DNA from 3 places in the Sporofaciens sp. JLR.KK001 genome. Region 3 is predicted to be linked to each of the others. Evidence: riboswitches for the same ligand, from Rfam matches in the RefSeq annotation. Region 3 holds a riboswitch; each other region holds the start of a gene.
The links. Region 3 has a riboswitch for thiamine pyrophosphate ahead of VSQ62_RS22550 (energy-coupled thiamine transporter ThiT). Riboswitches for the same ligand answer to the same signal wherever they lie in the genome.
Positions count from the first base shown of each region.

Region 1: linked by a shared signal. The riboswitch ahead of VSQ62_RS14725 (thiamine-binding protein) and the one ahead of VSQ62_RS22550 (energy-coupled thiamine transporter ThiT) in region 3 are both predicted to bind thiamine pyrophosphate.
Region 2: linked by a shared signal. The riboswitch ahead of thiM (hydroxyethylthiazole kinase) and the one ahead of VSQ62_RS22550 (energy-coupled thiamine transporter ThiT) in region 3 are both predicted to bind thiamine pyrophosphate.

Region 1 is NZ_JAYMNO010000001.1:2,834,914-2,837,178, forward strand. Features, by position in the region: gene VSQ62_RS14715 (ABC transporter substrate-binding protein) at 1-4, opposite strand, end outside; gene VSQ62_RS14720 (ABC transporter permease) at 1-768, opposite strand; gene VSQ62_RS14725 (thiamine-binding protein) at 737-1,033, opposite strand; TPP riboswitch at 1,175-1,288, opposite strand; gene VSQ62_RS14730 (hypothetical protein) at 1,399-2,265, opposite strand, start outside.
Region 2 is NZ_JAYMNO010000003.1:234,267-236,531, reverse strand. Features, by position in the region: gene ltrA (group II intron reverse transcriptase/maturase) at 1-576, shown strand, start outside; TPP riboswitch at 837-942, shown strand; gene thiM (hydroxyethylthiazole kinase) at 1,246-2,067, shown strand; gene thiE (thiamine phosphate synthase) at 2,054-2,265, shown strand, end outside.
Region 3 is NZ_JAYMNO010000001.1:4,438,369-4,440,633, forward strand. Features, by position in the region: gene VSQ62_RS22545 (nucleotidyltransferase family protein) at 1-468, opposite strand, end outside; gene VSQ62_RS22550 (energy-coupled thiamine transporter ThiT) at 533-1,099, opposite strand; TPP riboswitch at 1,098-1,202, opposite strand; gene VSQ62_RS22555 (4Fe-4S dicluster domain-containing protein) at 1,453-1,863, opposite strand; gene VSQ62_RS22560 (molybdopterin-containing oxidoreductase family protein) at 1,860-2,265, opposite strand, start outside.

The DNA.
Region 1 (2,265 bases), 1.6 Mb from region 3:
TCATCTGTCTTCCTCCTCCCACGGCATACATACCTTCTGGAGCACATTTACGCCCCACATCAAAATCAGACTGATCGCAGAAATCAGAAAGATCACTGCAAACATCTTATCAAAGGAAAATGCCTTTTTCACTCTTGTCATATAAACTCCTAATCCGCTAAATCCGCCCAGCCACTCTGAAATCACGGCTCCCACAACTGCATAGGACACCGAGATCCGCAGACTTGCGAAAAATGCCCCAAGAGCTCCCGGAAACTTTACATACCGGAAGATCTGCGCTTTCGAAGCCCCCATGGAACGCAGAAGGCTGATGGTATCCTTGTCCGATGCACGGAATCCGTCCAGAAGACTCACCGTAATCGGAAAGAACGTAACGATTACGATCAGAATTACTTTTGGGAGCATCTCATATCCAAACCATAATACCAAAAGGGGGGCTATGGCTACCGTGGGTACTGTCTGGGTCAGCACGATCAGCGGGTAAACGGTTCTGTATAACCACTCAAAGCAGTCCATCAGCACTGCCGTTACAAACCCGATCAAGATCCCCGCCGCCAGTCCGATAAAAGCCTCCAGAAGCGTCACGCGCGCATTGTCCATAAGTAACGGGAAATCCTCTGCAAAAGCCATCGCCACCTCAAGCGGAGACGGCAGCAAAAACCTGGGAATCATCCCAGCCGAACTGGCAGTCTGCCAAATCATCAGAAGCAGGAAAACGGCCGTAACCGGCAGTAGCTTACTGGTGATGTTTGGTAACTTTCTTTTCAATGGTCAGCACGTCTCCTTCCGGTCTGTAGGTAACCTTGATGTAAGCCGCAACCGAAGGCGCCCCCGCCCTGACGGCGATGTGCTGACATTCCTTTACAATATCCATCAATTCATCATAATCTCCTTCAATTGCCGTCTCAAAAGGGCCTACATAATAATTCAGACCTGTACTCTTGATATAATCGATCACCTCGTCTACGATCCTGATCAATTCCTCATCGTTTGCTGCTTCTGGCAATGACTGAATAGCTACACTTGCGTTCATTTTTCCTTCCTCCTGTTATCATATTATTATGAGAGCGTCAAAAGCCTGTATCTTTGGAAACTGTGCATATCAGAACAGTCTATATCACAGAAAAAGCCCTGCCGGAACTCCGACAAGGCTTTTATTCCACTATGCATAAGGCATAAGTTATCTCTAAGTTCCTACGCTGGCATTATCCAGATCAGGTATAAGAGTCAAAGAAACACTCCATTCTTTATCTCAGCCGGCTTGCCGCCAGCCCCTCTCTCTTCTTCATTCAGTTTTCAAGGCTTTCATACAGATCTCTCTCTACATGCTTAAGTCTATACTCCCTGGGTGAAAATGTCAAGCACGAATTGGATTATTTGTCTCGATCCTATGCCGTCCTATGCCCGTCCAGACAGGACCATCCTTCTGCCGACCAGATATCCTCCCGGCGCTTTGGACATCTGCGCGATCTGCTCCATAAAGAGGTTGATCTGCAAGTCACGGTTCGCCTGAAGCTTTGCCTTAATCGATTCAAGAAACTTCTCCTTGCTGCTGGTATCCGAACCGGAAAATGTATGGTCCAGCTCTACCTGGTAAAGCTTCTCATACTGCTCATCCTGATACTTCTGATACCCGGGTCTGCCGGCGGCAACCAGGTCAAGATTCCCGATGGCCCATTTCAGCGAAAACAGTGCGGACTCCGTCGTATCCTCCCCGGAAGCGTTCAGCATCTTCTGATACTCTGCATAAGTCTCAGGAGAATACTTCTCCATCGCATACCGAATCTCCCCTCTGCTGTCCTCATGCACATAACCGTTGCCGTCCAGACCGATCACATTCTTTACATGGTACTTCATATGACAGGAACCGACCCGCTCTCCTTCCATGCCGATCCGCGCAATGGAGCGCATAGCGTCCATGAAGGATGCTTTGGTCCCCTCATCCATGAACTGGTCCGCAAGATACGCTGCCTTCTCGACTCCAAGACTGATCCGCGCCAGCCGGTCCGTCTCTTCCACGCCATGGACATTATTCGGCAGGAAATCACTCCATATAATATCATAGACGCTGTCTTTCAACTCCTGGCTCTTGCCCCTTAGGGCGTCCGTAATCGCATTGTCTATTCTTGCATATCCTGTATGAAACGGTCTTACCGGCCCGCGTTCGATCACCACGGCGGACGGTTTCGCCGGCGCCGCAGCCGAATCGCTCTTGGGGAGCGCAAGCGGTTTTTCATTCATTGGTTTTACTGATGCAAAATTCTT
Region 2 (2,265 bases), on a different contig from region 3:
TACGCAGGGCTGGTGGTATATGCGGATGATTTTGTAGTCTGCTTTCAATACAAAACAGACGCAGAGATGTTCTATGAATATTTAAAGCGCAGAATGATGCACTTTGGACTGGAAATGGAGGAGAAAAAGACGAGGCTGATAGAATTCGGCCGATTTGCAGAAAGGAACCGGAAAGAACGTGGAGACGGGAAACCGGAGACCTTTACATTCCTCGGATTCACGCATTACTGTTCGCATGGAAGAACGGGAAAGTTCAGAGTGAAGAGGAAGACCAGTAAGAAAAAACTAGCAAAGAAAAGCAAGGAAATAAATGCTACGATAAGAGATATGAGATTTCTACGTATAAACCAGATAGTAAAGAAGCTGAATGAAATCTTAACTGGTTACTATCATTACTACGGAATTACTGACAATTCAAGAAGCCTGAACTCATTCTATAATGTAGTATGGTTCAGGTTATTCTACTGGCTGAATAGAAGAAGCCAGAGAAGAAGCTATACAAAGGAAGGATATAAGGAATTGATGAGACAATTCCCACTCGTCCGACCACGTATCTATGTAAGTATATACGGATAGTTGTAGATGTATTAGCTTTGCAGGGAGCCGGATGCGGGAAAGCTGCACGTCCGGTTCTGAGAGGGGTAAGCCCCGTAAGGGACTTACCTACTTACCAGACAGGAAAGTTTTATATTGCATTGTGAGATTATAGAGAAAAGGAGGGCTTGTCTATTTCATGAAGCTGTCGCTTAAGATAGGCAGATAGGCTTCACATAAAATTCATTTTTCTTAAGACAGTCACTTGCAAAGCAATAAATGGAATGATATAATTCCTATAACAAAATAAACAGGGGAGCTTGTGTGACAGGCTGAGAGGAAGGTAGACCTTCGACCCTTGAACCTGATGCGGATAATGCCGCCGGAGGAAGTCGTGGAGATCGGTACTTTTTCAGGGGGCATGCTATGCAGATGTCTCCTGTTTTTTGTTGAGTTTTTGCAGCTAGTACAGCTTTGCATTAATTCTTGAGTAATAAGCACTCGCTATCCGCGCCATCTGCACGTCTCTTAACCTAGACGTAGCCCGCTACGCCGTCGGTTAAGAGACGCACAGATGACACGAATATCGAGCACTATTACTTCAAGATTAATGCAAAGTTGTACTTGGCAGACGATATCGGCCTGCCATCAACCGGGAAAGCGCCGCCATGCAGGGATGTTTTTTCTCATTTTACAAAGGAGTATCATACTATGTTTGAACAGATTTTTGAAAATGTACGGGGGAAGTCACCCCTGGTTCATTGTATCACCAACTATGTCACCGTCAACGACTGTGCCAATATGCTGCTGGCCTGCGGCGGCTCACCCATTATGGCAGATGACCCGGAGGATGCCGTGGAAATCACCGGCATCTGCAAAGGGCTGGCTATCAACATCGGCACACTGAATCAGCGCACCATCCCGGTTATGCTTGCTGCCGGGAAGCGTGCCAACGAGCTGAGGCATCCTGTGGTGCTGGATCCGGTGGGAGCTGGGGCCTCCGCGCTGCGGACGGATACGGCACTTCGGCTGCTTGAGGAGCTAAAGCTTACGGTAATCCGGGGCAACATCTCGGAGATGAAGACGCTGGCTTACGGCAGCGGCACCACCAAAGGGGTGGATGCCGACGTGGCGGACAGGGTGACAGAAGACAATCTGGACGGGGCGGTATCCTTTGCCAGGGAACTGGCCCGGCGCACCGGGGCGGTTATTGCTGTCACCGGAGCCATTGATATCGTGGCGGACAAAGAGCGGGCATTCTGTATCCGCAACGGCCATCCGGAGATGTCTTCTATTACCGGGACCGGCTGCCAGCTTTCCATCCTGACGGCGGCCTTTGTCACCGCCAACCCGGAGCATCCCCTTGAGGCGGCAGCCGCAGCCGTGTGCGCCATGGGTCTGTGCGGGGAGATTGCCCACAGGCGTATGACCGAACTGGACGGCAACGCTTCCTATCGGAACTATATCATCGACGCCATGTACCGCCTGACTCCTGCAAGGTTGGAGAAAGGAGCAAATTATGAAGTGCGATAAACGCTATATGCTGCTCTATGCCGTTACTGACCGGGCCTGGTCAGGGGAACAGACGCTCTATGAGCAGGTGGAGGCGGCATTGAAGGGCGGTGTGACTTGTGTGCAGCTGCGGGAGAAAGAGATGGATGAGACGGCGTTTCTTCAGGAGGCCAAAGATATCTGTGCCCTGTGCCACCGGTATGGCGTGCCGTTCATTGT
Region 3 (2,265 bases):
AAGGGCAAGAAGCTCTCTGCGGTACTCCCGTGAGAACCATGTTGGATTCCCAACCAGATCTTTGCACCTGACACTTCCAAGCTCAGCCTGCTTTCTTTGCATCTCTTCCAGGAATCTTTCCGCACTCCTCTCCGTCAAAAAAGGCTGATCCCCCACAAAGAAAGCATACCCTTCCGTCTCCCCGGACGCCGCCTCAATGCCTGCACGGACAGAATAAGACGCTCCTTTCCTGCTGTCCGGCGAGAACACCGGATGCACTGGCATCCCGGACGCTCCCATCCTTCCAACCACATCATAGATCTCATCATACTGTGTTACCACCAGAATCTCCCAGGACTCATGGCGCCTGCATATCCGGATCAGCCGATCCAGAAGATGCCGATAGAGCGGCTTTCCGTCCAATTCATATAATAGTTTATTTCCACCGAAACGGCGGCTGTTTCCAGCCGCCAGATAAATTAACTGCATATTGTCCTCTCAACGCCGTTGGCGTTCCACATTCAAAATCCGAAAAAATCCGAAAATGATACGATCAGACCGCCGCCTGTCTCTTCACTGTTTCCAGCGCCTTCGCTACCGGCGGAATCGAGATGATCACCAACGTAACGATTCCTTCCGCTCCAAGATAGCTTCCCTGATATAAGGCAGAATATACCCACGGATTCATCCCTTCCGGTGCGTACGCCGCAAAAAAGACCACTCCGGATAACGTAGAGAAAACGAATCTTCCCAACACGCCAGCAACATATCCCATCTGCAGGCCGTACCTCCGGTTATGAAAAAAACCTGACAGCCCAAGTGCTCCAAATGCTAAGGGATAATCGAATAATACCTGCAGAACAGACACCATATATGGATCAATAATAAATTGCAGGATCCCATATGCAGCTCCGGCAAGAATCCCGTACCCCGCTCCGAACCAGTACCCGATCAAACAAATAAATAACATGGATAACAACGTGACCGAACCGCCCATCGGCATCTCCCACACTTTTATGTAAGAGGTAACTATTGCCAGTGCGATTCCCATGGCAGAAAAAACAAGCCTTTTGACGGCAGAAGACGCACTCCTGCCTGTGATAGAATTGGTCTGTGACATTATGAAATTCTCCTTTCCTTACGCCGGCATTACCCGGATCAAGTTTTGAGGGTCTGTATGCTATACATACATCTCAGCCATTCAAGCGCCCCTGTTACATATACAGGATAATTCCATATTCACCAAAAGTCAAGAGCCTATTTTCTCAGGAACTTCGATAAATAATTCTTACTTAAGCCGTAAGGCAATCTATCTAGTACATCATTGCGTTAATCTTGAAGTAATAGTGCTTGATATTCGTGTCAGCTGTGCGTCTACGAACCGACGGTGTAGCGGGCTACATCTAGGTTCGAAGGCATGCAGATGGCATGGATAGCAAGTGCTTATTACTCAAGAATTAATGCAATGATGTACTAGTACACCGCCCCCACACAGCACACCCGCACGCATGCCGGCTCTCTGCCTTCACGCAGACGATCGATACAGCCATCGCATTTCTCCATCTTCCCGTCCGCATCATAATGAATCACACCCTTCGGACAGACAGACGCACATGTTCTGCACCCGGTACACTTCTCCCAGTCTGCCAGGATCAGGCCATACTCTTCCTCTCGGTAAATGGCGCCTTTGGGGCACTGTTTCATGCACAGCCCGCAATGCACGCATCCTACGCAGATATTCTTCTGAAAATCCTCTTCCTTCACCGTCCGTATGACTCTGTGGCTGTTCGCATCCTCCTCTTCCGGAGAATGATGCGCCGCAATACATGCCGTATAACATGCATAGCATCCTATGCATTTATCTTCGTCAAACCTTAATTTCATCCTATTATACACCCCTTATCTTCTGTCTTCTCCACCCTGCAGAAATATCCTTTGAATCCCGGGAATCCGGAGATCGGATCTACATAATCCTTTCCGATCAGCTCATTGGCATCTCCCTTGGAATTACCATGATAGATATACACAACTCCAGGATTCCCCTGGACATTGTATACAGCCGTTCCCGTAATCCTGCCAGACGGCGAAGTCACCTGGACGAAGTCTCCGTCACCCACACCAAAGACCCTGCCATCCTCCGGGTGGATCTCCACCATAGGCACGGCTTCTATATTATTAAGCCACGACATCCGATACAGCCTGGAATGGAATAACTGCGGCTTCCGGCTCCCGGTATTCAGGATCAGCGGAAACTTCTGTCTGTCTACCGCCCCATTCTCACGGAAA